4 regions of the Paenibacillus sp. J22P143 genome follow, and region 3 is predicted to be linked to each of the others. Evidence: a T-box and tRNA genes for the amino acid it is inferred to sense, from the RefSeq annotation. Region 3 holds a T-box; the other regions hold tRNA genes.
What was found. The T-box of region 3 lies ahead of argS (arginine--tRNA ligase). A T-box ahead of a tRNA ligase gene usually reads a tRNA of that ligase, here a tRNA-Arg.
Positions count from the first base shown of each region.

Region 1: it encodes a tRNA-Arg, which carries the amino acid that the T-box ahead of argS (arginine--tRNA ligase) is inferred to sense. The anticodon was not compared.
Region 2: it encodes a tRNA-Arg, which carries the amino acid that the T-box ahead of argS (arginine--tRNA ligase) is inferred to sense. The anticodon was not compared.
Region 4: it encodes a tRNA-Arg, which carries the amino acid that the T-box ahead of argS (arginine--tRNA ligase) is inferred to sense. The anticodon was not compared.

Region 1 is NZ_JCAUAQ010000011.1:13,219-16,363, forward strand. Features, by position in the region: gene AC58PQ_RS16520 (ABC transporter substrate-binding protein) at 80-1,663, shown strand; gene AC58PQ_RS16525 (hypothetical protein) at 1,653-1,808, opposite strand; tRNA gene AC58PQ_RS16530 (tRNA-Arg) at 1,889-1,962, opposite strand; gene AC58PQ_RS16535 (DUF1648 domain-containing protein) at 2,123-2,620, shown strand; gene tadA (tRNA adenosine(34) deaminase TadA) at 2,629-3,066, opposite strand.
Region 2 is NZ_JCAUAQ010000030.1:30,624-33,768, forward strand. Features, by position in the region: gene AC58PQ_RS25845 (stalk domain-containing protein) at 1-350, shown strand, start outside; gene clpP (ATP-dependent Clp endopeptidase proteolytic subunit ClpP) at 415-996, opposite strand; tRNA gene AC58PQ_RS25855 (tRNA-Arg) at 1,162-1,233, opposite strand; gene AC58PQ_RS25860 (sugar-binding transcriptional regulator) at 1,496-2,518, shown strand; gene gap (type I glyceraldehyde-3-phosphate dehydrogenase) at 2,599-3,145, shown strand, end outside.
Region 3 is NZ_JCAUAQ010000019.1:63,685-66,829, reverse strand. Features, by position in the region: gene argS (arginine--tRNA ligase) at 1-1,322, opposite strand, end outside; T-box leader at 1,376-1,595, opposite strand; gene AC58PQ_RS21620 (VOC family protein) at 1,830-2,282, opposite strand; gene AC58PQ_RS21615 (GNAT family N-acetyltransferase) at 2,486-3,037, opposite strand; gene AC58PQ_RS21610 (DUF4132 domain-containing protein) at 3,090-3,145, opposite strand, start outside.
Region 4 is NZ_JCAUAQ010000009.1:104,779-107,923, reverse strand. Features, by position in the region: gene tig (trigger factor) at 1-382, opposite strand, end outside; gene AC58PQ_RS15435 (hypothetical protein) at 493-1,404, opposite strand; tRNA gene AC58PQ_RS15430 (tRNA-Arg) at 1,569-1,642, shown strand; cobalamin riboswitch at 1,806-2,006, shown strand; gene metE (5-methyltetrahydropteroyltriglutamate--homocysteine S-methyltransferase) at 2,157-3,145, shown strand, end outside.

The sequences.
Region 1 (3,145 bases), on a different contig from region 3:
TATACTACAGCTCAGGGTCGGACGATAAGTTCCAAACTTGTCGTATGCATATAGAGAGATTAAAGGGGGAAATAAAAAAATGAAACCGCTTAAAACTGTATTTAGCAAGACAATTGTTCTAAGTATGACAACGGCTATCATCCTATCTGGTTGCGGTGTAACAGCCGACACGCCATCCGCTACTACGAGTGTAGCGCCTGCTGCAACAGTGGCAGCAAAACAAGTTACATTGAAGTTTATTACGGTGGGTCCAGGTAAGCAAGCGGATTCACAAGAGGTTTATGATGAGTTTAACAAGAAATTGGCAACATTTCTGCCAAACACGAAGGTAGAATTCGTACCCTTTACTAGCGTACAATACCCTGAAAAGTGGAAGTTAATGGCCGCTGCATCCGAGGAAATTGACATCGCATGGACAGGATATGCGTTGGATTATCCAGCTGAGGTCAACAAAGGTTCTTATATTGAATTGGATGCCCTCGTTGATAAATATGCGCCAGAAATTAAGAAAGAGCTTCCTGCCTGGGTACTAGACCGCGCCCGTGTTAATGGCAAATTATATGCCATTCCAAATTATTCACAAGCCGTAGATAACCGTCCAGCATTGCGTGTACCGAAAGAGTTTGTCGAAAAAGGATACATCGATCCGAAAGTAGCACAAGAAACTTTCTTTAAAACGGGTCCTGTCTCCAAGGAATCTCTCGCTGTCATCGAAGGTTACCTAGAGAAATTGAAACAGAACAATCAATTACGCAAAGGGTTTAGCCCAGCTGTACTTACGAGTATGCAGCATCACAATATCATTACACCATCTTTCAAATTAGTAGGCGATTTGAAAGATCCGAAGAGCCTAAAGGTAATCAATTTGTATGACACACCTGATGAGCAACGTTATATCAAAACAATGACGGATTGGTTTGCCAAAGGATATATCCGTAAAGATATGTTGAGCTTGCAAAATCAGCGACAAGATGAAGGTAAGCCAGATGGAAACGTCGCTTGGTTCCATACGATGGTTGGCAGTATCGAAGATGTTTCGAAATCAGAGTCAACAAGATATGGTTTCCCAATTCAGGTTATTCCAATGGAAGAGAAGTATACCATCTCCAATTTGTCTGATGGCACAAACCTTGCTATTACAAGAACATCTAAAAACCCTGAGCGTGCTATGCAGCTTATTAATTTGTTAGATACTGCTAAAGGGAAAGATCTATATAACCTTTTGGTATGGGGTATTGAAGGCAAACATTACAAGAAAATTGGCGACAATAAAATCGAAACCATTGGTTACTCAGGTCAAGGAACAGCAGATGCAAAATATGGCGCATTTCCATGGAATCTTGGTAATGTAGCTAACAGTTTCGAAACACAAGCTAATCCAGCTAATTACACGAAAATTTGGCAAGACGCGAATGCCAGTGCTACAGTTTCACCATTACTTGGTTATAAGCCTAATCTTGATCCAATTAAAATAGAACTTGCACAGATTGCTGCGGTTGTTAAAGAATATGCTGGCACTGGAACTGTCATTGAAACAGGAGCAGTTACTGATTCTGAAAAAAAATATGCAGAATTCATTGATAAAATGAAAAAAGCAGGTTCAGACAAAGTAATCGCTGAACTTCAAAAACAAGTTGACGAGTTCTTGAAAACTAAGAAATAATTCGAAAAAGAGTCATGGCTTGTGTCATAACAAGCCATGACTCTTTTTCAATTTCACCATTTAAAAATTCTTGATAGATTTTTGACTGCGAACTGGTATCTCTTGACATAATTCGTTTTTTGCCTAGGAATGATGCTTTGGACATAGAAAAAACCCTCCAAGTTGGTTTGTCGCCAATGGAGGGTCTTAGTGTTTACATGGTTTAGCCTTAAAATATAAGGTATACGCGCCCGATACGATTCGAACGTACGACCTACAGTTTAGGAAACTGTTGCTCTATCCTGCTGAGCTACGGGCGCATAGTATCGTCATTCTAACACGAGATGTTTTGGAGGTGCAACCATTTTAGCCCATGGACATGAAGAAGGTTTCATTTGAGCAAGGAATGTACATAGTGAATAAAGAATAGTATAAACATTTACTACAATTCTTTATAAATCGATAGAAAGAAGGTGCCACGTGAAGAATCGTCCCGTCATTCAACTGCCCAGAACTAAAGCTGAAACAGTTCTTGATGTCATCTCTCTGTTAGTGATCGTAAGTATGATCGCTTATGTAGCTTACGAATGGCATGCCTTGCCAGAGCGAATTCCGATGCATTTTAACGGTAAAGGGGATATCGATGGTTGGGGGAATAAGATGAGTTTGATTGCCTTACCACTCATAGGTGTTATCGTCTATGTTGGCTTGACTCTCCTAAGCAAGATCCCTCATGTGTATAATTATCCGTCCCCAATTACGACCGAGAATGCCCATGGACAATACCAGAATGCTCGTTTATTTATCAACAGTTTAAAAGCGATGATTGTAATTCTGTTTGGCTTCATTGAATGGTCTGTTGTCCAAAGCGCTAAAAAGGGTATCGCTGATCTTAACGTATGGATCCTGGGCTTCCTGCTGCTGATGCTGTTTGGCACAATTATCTTCTTCATCGTACGTTCGATCCAGTTAAAGTAAGGAAGGTTTTACGCCTTCCCGCGCAATTTTCGAAAAAACTGCGTCAACATCGTGGAACACTCCTCTTGTAAAACGCCGCTTACCACATCGACCCGGTGATTGAACCGGTCCTCCTGCAGCAAGTTCATTAACGTCCCCGCACAGCCTGCCTTCGGATCTACCGTTCCGTAAATCACTTGAGGAATACGTGCTTGCACGATCGCACCTGCACACATCGGACAAGGCTCCAGCGTCACATAGAGCTGGCAGTCTAGAAGACGCCAAGCCTGTAAATGCTCACTTGCCTGCTTAATCGCAATCATCTCCGCATGCGCGAGAGGATCTAAGGTTGTTTCACGTAAATTATAACCGCGGCCAATAATTTGACCTTGATGGACGACGATGGCGCCGATCGGTACTTCACGGATTGCTTCGGCCTTCAGTGCCTCGCCGATCGCTTCTTTCATCCAGGGGATATGTTCATCCACAGGGGGACACCTCGCAATAATAGTCTATCCACATGTGTATAAACATCCGAACAAATAT
Region 2 (3,145 bases), on a different contig from region 3:
CGATCGGTGATAATAAGACGGATCCGTTCGTCAAAGGCTATGACGTCATGCGGAAGATGGATGTTGTGAATGGCGGGAATTATGGCGTGGTCTACAAAATCCATGCGGATAAGCCGCGCAAAATGGCAGTGATGATCATGGCTAGAGGCGGCGTGTTCAAAGGGCCGTTTAAGATCAATGGTGAAATCATTCCTGTGCCGTATTCCGGTGTCATTACGGCATTCGATGGCTTGGAAGTACTGGCACGTACGACGGGTACAGAAGATGCGTTAGATATTGAGTTCACGCCTCCAGCAGGCTCAGCGTTTCCGATTGATTTGATTTTCTATCCATTGGAAGATAAAAAGTAGAAAAAAACAGCCTAACTTCAACGCTCGGGTGAGCAATGATGTTAGGCTGTTTATCTGTATAAAATTAGACGCGCTCGATGACTTTATCGATGAGTCCGTATTCGGCTGCTTCCTTAGCACTCATGAAATTATCGCGGTCGGTATCCTTCTCGATACGCTCGAAGGTTTGTCCTGTGCGCTCAGCTAGGATGGTGTTCAGGTTATCTCTCATTTTCAAAATGCGCTTTGCACGAATTTCGATGTCTGAGGCTTGACCTTCTGCGCCGCCAAGCGGTTGGTGAATCATGACTTCGCTGTTCGGAAGCGCATAACGCTTGCCTTTGGCACCAGCTGTAAGCAAGAATGCGCCCATCGAAGCGGCCATACCTACACAGATCGTGGATACGTCTGGTTTGATGAACTGCATCGTGTCGAAGATGGCCATACCGGCCGTGATCGAGCCGCCTGGACTGTTAATGTAAAGCGAGATATCTTTATCAGGATCTTGAGCGGCCAAGAAGAGCAACTGAGCAATGATGGAATTCGCCACAACATCGTTGACACCCGTGCCTAAGAATATAATGCGGTCCTTCAGCAAGCGAGAGTAGATGTCATATCCTCTTTCACCGCGCGCGTCCTGTTCGACGACCATAGGAATAAAACTCATGAGAATGACCTCCTTGGGGTTGGGTTACATACTATTTACAGTATCTACAAGTATGATAACGAAAAAACGTCTGAAGGTCAAGAAAGGTCAAACTAAACGCAAAAAAAATCAGCTTCGGAGCTGATTCGGGGTTACTGCTTATGCATAGTTATTGTTTTTAGTGGACGCGCCCGAAAGGAATCGAACCTTTATCTCAGGCTTCGGAGGCCTACGTCATATCCATTGGACCACGGGCGCATAGTTTAGAAAAAGAGAAGCAAGGGTAATTATAAGGCAGGTATCCAGAAAAAGCAAGGAGGTAAGCCCTTACAGGCCTAACTTACGAAAAATGTTTGAACAAATGTTGAATATTGCTCTGAGATTGGTTATAATAAGAAATGTAAATGAGAAACGAAATATGAATCGTGCAAGGAACTTTTTTTTCGTCCGGGTGGGACAGAAAATGTATACCCGGGACATAAAATGTCCTGGAATGGATCGGAGCGTTAGGAGTCGTCCTATGAGAGAGATTCTAGACATTCAGAAACAGCTCATGCCGGATCTTATGGACATCATGAAGAAACGCTACTCGATTCTGCAACACATCTTGGTTTCTGGCGTTGTCGGACGAAGGACGTTAGCGTCCTCACTCGATATGACGGAGCGCGTACTTCGCGGTGAAGTGGATTTCCTGAAGGAGCTAGGGCTTCTGGAATCTGACGCAAGCGGTATGAAGATCAGCGAGTCTGGTCGTCAGCTGCTGGAGGATATGCAGCCGATCATTAAGATGGCGTTTGGCCTGACGGATTTGGAAGACAGCATTGCCAAAGCCTTTCACATTTCCAACGTGATCATTGTCCCAGGAGATTCTGACACTTCGGTATTTACGAAGAAGGAGCTTGGACGCGCTGGTGCGGCCGCCCTGCGTAAATATGTGGCCAAAGATGATATCATCGCAGTAACCGGTGGATCGACGATGGCGCAGATCGCTAATAACCTAGCGATATCTTCTTCAATGAAGGGCAGTTGGTTCGTTCCTGCACGCGGTGGACTTGGCGAAAGTGTGGATATGCAAGCGAACACGATTGCTTCCATTATGGCCAAGAAAACAGGTGGGAAATACAGACTGCTGCATGTCCCAGATCATCTTGGAGAAGAAGCGTATCAATCTCTCATTCAAGATCCGCAGATCCAGGAAGTTGTGAACGCAGTGCGGAGTTGTCGCATTGTTGTACATGGTATCGGAGATGCTATGGTCATGGCACGCAGACGTAAAGTAGATGCTGAGACTACGGGCAGTCTGAGAGCGGATGGGGCGCTTGCTGAGGCGCTCGGATATTATTTTGACCGCCAAGGAAATGTGGTTCATAAGATGCCGACAGTCGGACTGCGGCTGGAAGATCTGCAGCGTGTTGAGGTTGTGATTGGTGTTGCCGGCGGGAAGAGCAAGGGTGAAGCGATCGCTTCTGTACTGCGGCATGGGCAAGAAGATGTGCTTGTCACAGACGAAGCAGCAGCCCTAGAAATTATGAAGCATGTTTAGCAGAGAAGTTGACATCATAACGTATGCCCTTGGCTGCGTTTTGAAATATAATATTTATGTAATATTAGGAGGAAATCACTATGACAACAAAAGTAGGTATTAACGGTTTCGGACGTATTGGTCGTAACGTATTCCGCGCAGCATTGAACAGCAATGATGTACAAATCGTGGCAGTAAACGATTTGACAGACGTTAAAACTTTGGCTCACTTGCTTAAATATGACACTACTCACGGTAAACTAGACGCTACGGTTGAAGCTGGAGAAGGCGAATTGATCGTTAACGGTCGTTCCATCAAAGTTTTTGCTGAGCGTGACCCTGGGAACCTGCCTTGGGCATCTGTAGGCGCTGAAATCGTAATCGAGTCCACTGGTATTTTCACAGCAAAAGAAAAAGCAGCTCTTCACTTGAAAGGTGGAGCTAAGAAAGTTATCATTTCCGCTCCTGCTTCCGACGAAGATATCACAATCGTACTTGGTGTTAACGAAGACAAATACGATCCAGCTGCACACACAATCATCTCCAACGCTTCATGTACAACGAACTGTCTAGCTCCTTTCGCGAAAGTTATCAACGATAGCTTCGGAATCGTAAAAGGTATGATGACAACTGTTCACTCGTACACAA
Region 3 (3,145 bases):
TTAAGAGCTTCTTCCCACGAAAAATGGATATCTTTGATTCGGTTTGCACTCAAATCGTTAAAAATGACAGCCCCAATCCCAACTTGCTCAGCAACTTGTTCTTTATTTGCCAATCCTGGGTTTCTTGCATCGATGACATCCTTTATTTTCTGGATCGCTTGCTCCAGCACATTTTCAAGTTTAATCACGTTGCCTTTACGCGTCGACAGACTTCCTCCTTCAATGCTCACGCGACCAAATGCCACATGTTCAAGCTTAGAAGCCCATTCGTAGCCCATTAATTCAACAACCTTAAACCATTGCTGGAAATGCAGATTCTGAGCATAATCGGTCACATAAATCAACTTATCGAAATCAAACTTATTTGCTCTATAAATGGCTGCTGTTAGATCACGCGTATGATACAAGGAGCTGCCGTCCTTCTTCAGCATTAAGGCTGGCGCCATGCCGAATGTGTCCAAACGAACTAACCAGGCACCTTCGTCTGCTTCCAATAGCTGCTTTTCTTTCAACGACTGGATGACGGGCGCCATCTTGTCATTGTAAAAGCTTTCACCTTTATACTCATCGAATTGTACGCCTAACAGCTTATAAATCTTTTGAAATTCTCTGATACTGATTTCAACGAACCACTGCCACAAGGTAAGTGCTTCTAGATCTCCCTGCTCCATTTTCGTAAACCAAGAACGAGCTTGATCCTCTAAAGAAGGATCCTTCTCAGCTTCCTCATGGAATTTCACATAGAGATGGAGTAGCTCATCGATAGCCCCATTGGTTACAGCATCCTTACTTCCCCATAGTTGGAAGGCAACAATCAGTTTCCCGAATTGCGTCCCCCAATCTCCTAAATGATTAATCCCCACACAGCTGTAGCCTAGGAAAGAATGAATGTGATATAACGCATTCCCGATAACCGTGGATCTTAGATGGCCAACATGAAAGGGTTTCGCAATGTTCGGTGAAGAAAAGTCGATAACCACCGTCCTGCCCTGCCCCAGATTACGGGATCCATATTGTTCTCCAGCTTGACTAATATGCGTAATCAGGAATTCCGCTAACTTAGCCTTCTTGATAAAAATGTTCAGGTAACCAGATACGGCTTGCATGTCGTCAATTTCGATATCTTGAAGCGCTGCTTTCAATTCATTCGCAATGACTTGCGGCGGTTTGCTAAGTGCTTTGCTCAGACGAAAACAGGGTAAAGATAGATCTCCTTTTTCCGGATCAACAGGATATTCCATCCATGCAGCAATTTCCTGTACGTCGAAACCAGTGAGTAACAATGAGATTTTTTCAGCAAAATAAAGTTTATAATTTAACATGGTATTCCTCTCCAATCCTTTATCTAGAAAATATAAAAAGCCCCCGTCTCTATGAAAGAGACGAGAGCTGAAGATTCCCGCGGTACCACTCTAAGTGTTAAACCAATGGCTTAACCCCTCTGTTTCGTAACGGTCGACAGACCGGATTTACCTACTCGATTTCGGCAAACCATTTCCTGGGTCCGTTTCATTCGCAACATCCGTACCGGCTTACACTGACCCGGCTCGCTGTGACTGTCTGTTAGGAATTACTGTCCCATTCATCAATATTTTGATATGAATTTTTGATTATCTTACAAGGGATTTAGGGGAATGTCAAGGTTTATCCTCTTAGTCATTCTTGATAGCAAACCAAACCGTCCATGCATCTTTCTCAATTAGCGGTAAACAGGTATCGTGTAATTTACTCTCAACATAAAACACTAATTCTTTTAGCTCCACATAATGGATCATTAACATAGAAATGTTTGACGCCTTCATCTGTTCGGGCATCATCTTAAACGTCACTTATTTATTACCGAGTTGTTCCGCCAAACCGATTAGAAGTCCTTCATTTCCACGAATGTAGCAGAGCCGATAGGAGTCCCCGTACTGAACCACTTCGCCAACGAGCTGAGCACCATGCTTAGTGAGTCTGGATACCATTTCGTCAATGTCTTCAACGGTGAACATGACGCGTAGATAACCGAGGGCATTTACAGGAGCAGCTCGGTGATCTGATATAGTAGGTGGGGTGAGAAATCGCGAAAGTTCAAGTCGGCTGTGGCCATCTGGGGTAACCATCATAGCAATCTCTACACACTGTGAACCCAGCCCAGTTACACGACCAGCCCATTCACCTTCGACAGTAGCTCGCCCTTCGAGCTTCAAGCCAATCTCCTCGAAGAAAGAGATTGCGTCATCAAGGGATTCTACAACGATGCCAACATTGTCCATTCTTAGTAATTTGTTTTTTGCCATAGTTTTATCTCCTTATGTGTACAAATTTATTACCGGATCATCTTCAAATATTCTATCAAGAATTACCGCTTCCTTCCAAACGCTTTTCTAAACTCCTACTATTCCCTCTTTATGCTTATATTTCAAATATCAACTACAAAGTTTAACATAGCCAATCATTTATGACTCACCCTCAGTATTTGGATTTGGTAACATTCCTTTTTTCACCCTTTAACGCGGTACGCATTCTTATGATACTTGGTAATATATTCAAATAGTCGTTTCCCGTCTTGTTGTTCGATCGTACCAATGCTAAAATACATAGCCCGATAGGTTTCGGGGACCCAAATGTAGGTATGCACGTAATCGGTCAAAAGAAATCCTGCTTTTTCCCAGAATCGAATTCGCTCCGCATTATCCGCGGTAGGTTCAGCCTCTACCTCAATGACGATGCCCTGGCATCCTAATTCGTTTTCTGCCCAAATTCGGATGTCACACATACATGCCAATCCCACACCATGGCCACGATGAGCTTGGCGAACCGCAATATAGTCGATGATAAGAACTCGTGCCTGCTTATTCAATGCAGTAATAGCCATCGCAACCACATCTTCACCTTGGCTCCATGTGTGCAGCATGCATACGCCTCTTTCGAACATGCTGCGGATGAGTGCGCGATTTTTTCTTCCATGCTCAGGAAAAGCTTCGTTGTATACTTGCTCTGCTTTAAGCCACTGGGCTTCATCCCACAAAGTCGTTATTTCATAAACCATCATCATCATACTCTCCGAGAGCAAAATTCACCGCATTTTCAGCAAAAAGCGTAGATTACCAGGCACTTTTCTGCAATTTCCAATCTTCCTCAAACCCCACTCGAGCCGACA
Region 4 (3,145 bases), on a different contig from region 3:
CTTCTACTTCGATTCCTTTGTAATCGCCAAGCGTTACTTCAGGCTTAACTGTTACTTTAGCTTTGAATTTCAAGACTTGACCTTTACCAAATTGCTCAACATCTACTTCAGGACGATCAACAGGCTCGATTTTAACCTCTTCAATCGCTTCTACGTAAACTTCTGGCAAAATGATATCTAGTGCATCTTGATACAAGCTTTCAACACCGAATTTAGCTTCAAAGATTGAACGAGGCACTTTCCCTTTACGGAATCCTGGAACATTCACTTTCGCTGATACCTTCTTAAATGCTTTATCCAAAGCATCTGCTACACGTTCTGCCCCAACTTCAACTTCAAGAACGCCAACGTTCTTCTCTATTTTTTCCCAACTTGCTTTCATTTTATGCCTTCCCCTCCAAAAATGTACCATGACATATATTTTTCACGTTAAGCTCATTATAACCATTCTATTATACCATATAACATTTTCATTTCAAGCGAGCATTGTTCTTAGCTAGGATCAGGGCTAAATTGCTTAACAAATGCGGTAAGCACGTTGTGCGCCCGCTTCCATTGCAACGTCATCTCATCCACAATTCCATAGATCTCTAACAACTCATCGCGATCAACCGTACCAAACAATTTATCTTGCAAAATCGCATGCAGCGCGGAGGCCCACACGTCTACCGCACTTTCTTCTGTCCTTAGTAACTCAGCGTATATCGAAGTTCCATACGCATAGGCAAGAAACTCCTGCCAAGTCTGGGTAGCAAAGTAGACAAAGTCAGGCTGGCTTATTTCACTAATGTCCCCGACTCTGCGAATCATATCACGAATTCGTAATGGAAAATCCTCCGCTGTTAGCGGCGTCTCATCAATTTCGACGAGAACGGTTTTACCATTCTTGGGAAACTCGATATAGCCATGCTCCCCCATCTGTTTAAGCGTTTGAAGGGCTTTGAATTGAAGATGAGGGTGTCTTGCCCTTTCGCAAAGCCAGGTCTTCACGTACTGGCTCACCTCAGGTTGCTCGATATAAGCAAGCTGCTCCAAGGCACTCACTTGTCCCTCCAGCGATCCTTCTTGAAGCATCTTTTGAAGCTTCATCACAAAAGCCCCATCATCCGAAGCAGCCTTGTCATGAATGTATTGCCGCATTAAAGCAGATTCTTCCTCTGAATCCTCTTCTTCTGTTTCTGTTGATGGAAACATGGTCTCTGGAAACATGGTGAGCAACCAGTGGCGCAGGGCTTCCCATTGATCAGACTTATTCGCATCGATATTGGGAAATTGCAGCAGAAAAGTAAGCATCTCTAGCGCTTCTTTATATTGCTCGGAGCGTAACAACTTCGTTAACTCGTCTTCATAGAACTTCTCTGTTTTAGGAAAAAGAATGACATTATCCAAAGTAGGGTCTGACATAGGGATCACCTCTGTTCATGGTCTTGTTTGTGCCAGTTTACTCCATCATCCAAATGATTGCAAAAAAAATATTAACAAAAGTGTTGACTTCCTACAAAACGATATGATATTATAACTCTTGCTTCGCCAAACGGATTAAGTCCAGGCGGTAAGAAGTGACATGGGTCTCAGTAGCTCAGCTGGATAGAGCACACGCCTTCTAAGCGTGCGGTCGGGGGTTCGAATCCCTCCTGGGACGTTGCAGTTAGAGAAAAGACCGCGAGAAATCGCGGTCTTTTTTTTGTTTATTCATAAGGAATAACGGCTCACTTTTTTATTTTCAATAAGGAATAATTTCAAACAAAAGCAGTCGAAAACAAAGTCTTTGCATACGCTTGGATTTCATGTATAGTATTCATCAATTGCATATTGTGGGAATAGGTGCTTTGGTCATGCCACATTTGACTAGAGCTTAAAAGGGAAGTTCGGTGTAATACCGACGCGGTCCCGCCACTGTAACAGAGGAGTCGACGCCACCGGTGCCACTGATCGAAAGATCGGGAAGGCGAGCGTTTGACGAGGATTCTGGAGCCAGGAGACCTGCCTAATTCTGACAGCACTGTTTTACCTACGGGAGATAGGGAGGTGTTAGAGATCGTAAACACTGTATACACATACACAGGGTATCTTTAACCTTTTTTATTAAGGTTAGAGATGCCCTTTTTTGATTTTCCGGGATTCGTACACAAGCAAAAATTGAGGAGGATTACCCCATGTGCGCACTATTAAGCAGTAATTTAGGATATCCAAGAATTGGCGAGAACCGCGAGTGGAAGAAAGCGTTAGAGGCCTTTTGGGCAGGCAAGCTAGACGAGAGTGAGTTTACAAAGCAAATCGAAGACATCCGTCTACATAACCTGCGCCTGCAGCAGCAAAAAGGTATTGACCTTATCCCTGTAGGTGACTTCAGCCTCTATGATCACGTGCTGGACACATCCACCATGTTCGGACTCGTTCCAAAGCGTTTCCCCTATGAAGGCGGCGAAGTCCCACTTGCCACTTACTATGCGATGGCTCGCGGCAGTCAAGGGGCGACAGCTTGTGAAATGACCAAATGGTTCAACACCAATTATCATTACATCGTTCCTGAATTACAGGATGCACAGCCAGCGCTTACGATCAACAAGCCACTTGAGGCTTATCGAGAGGCTAAGCAAAAGCTGGGCATTCATGGGAAGCCTGTGGTTCTAGGCCTATTTACTTTCCTTAAGCTAGCTAAGGGGTATAAAACAAATGAAATCGATAGCCTAATCGAATTATTTCTACCGCTCTATTCACGTATTTTGACGGAGCTGGCAGAGGAAGGTGTGGAATGGGTACAGATCGATGAGCCGATTCTTGTGCAGTCTTTAAGCTCAACAGATTTAGGACGTGTAAAGCACATCTTCGCGACGCTGACGGCAGCTGCGCCGACTCTTAAAATCATCGTTCAAACGTATTTCGATGCCGTTGATCAATACCAGGATCTTATTTCCCTTCCCGTTCATGGGATTGGACTTGATTTTATCCATGGATATGAGTTGAACTGGAGTCATCTCCAGACACATGGCTTCCCAGCGGATAAAGTGCTTGGCGTTGGCATTGTGGATGGACGCAATATTTGGCAGACGGATTTGAGTAAGCAGCTTGATTTCCTTGCTCAACTTGAAGCAATCGTTCCTTATGAGCGCATGCTGCTGCAGCCTTCATCCAGCCTGCTGCA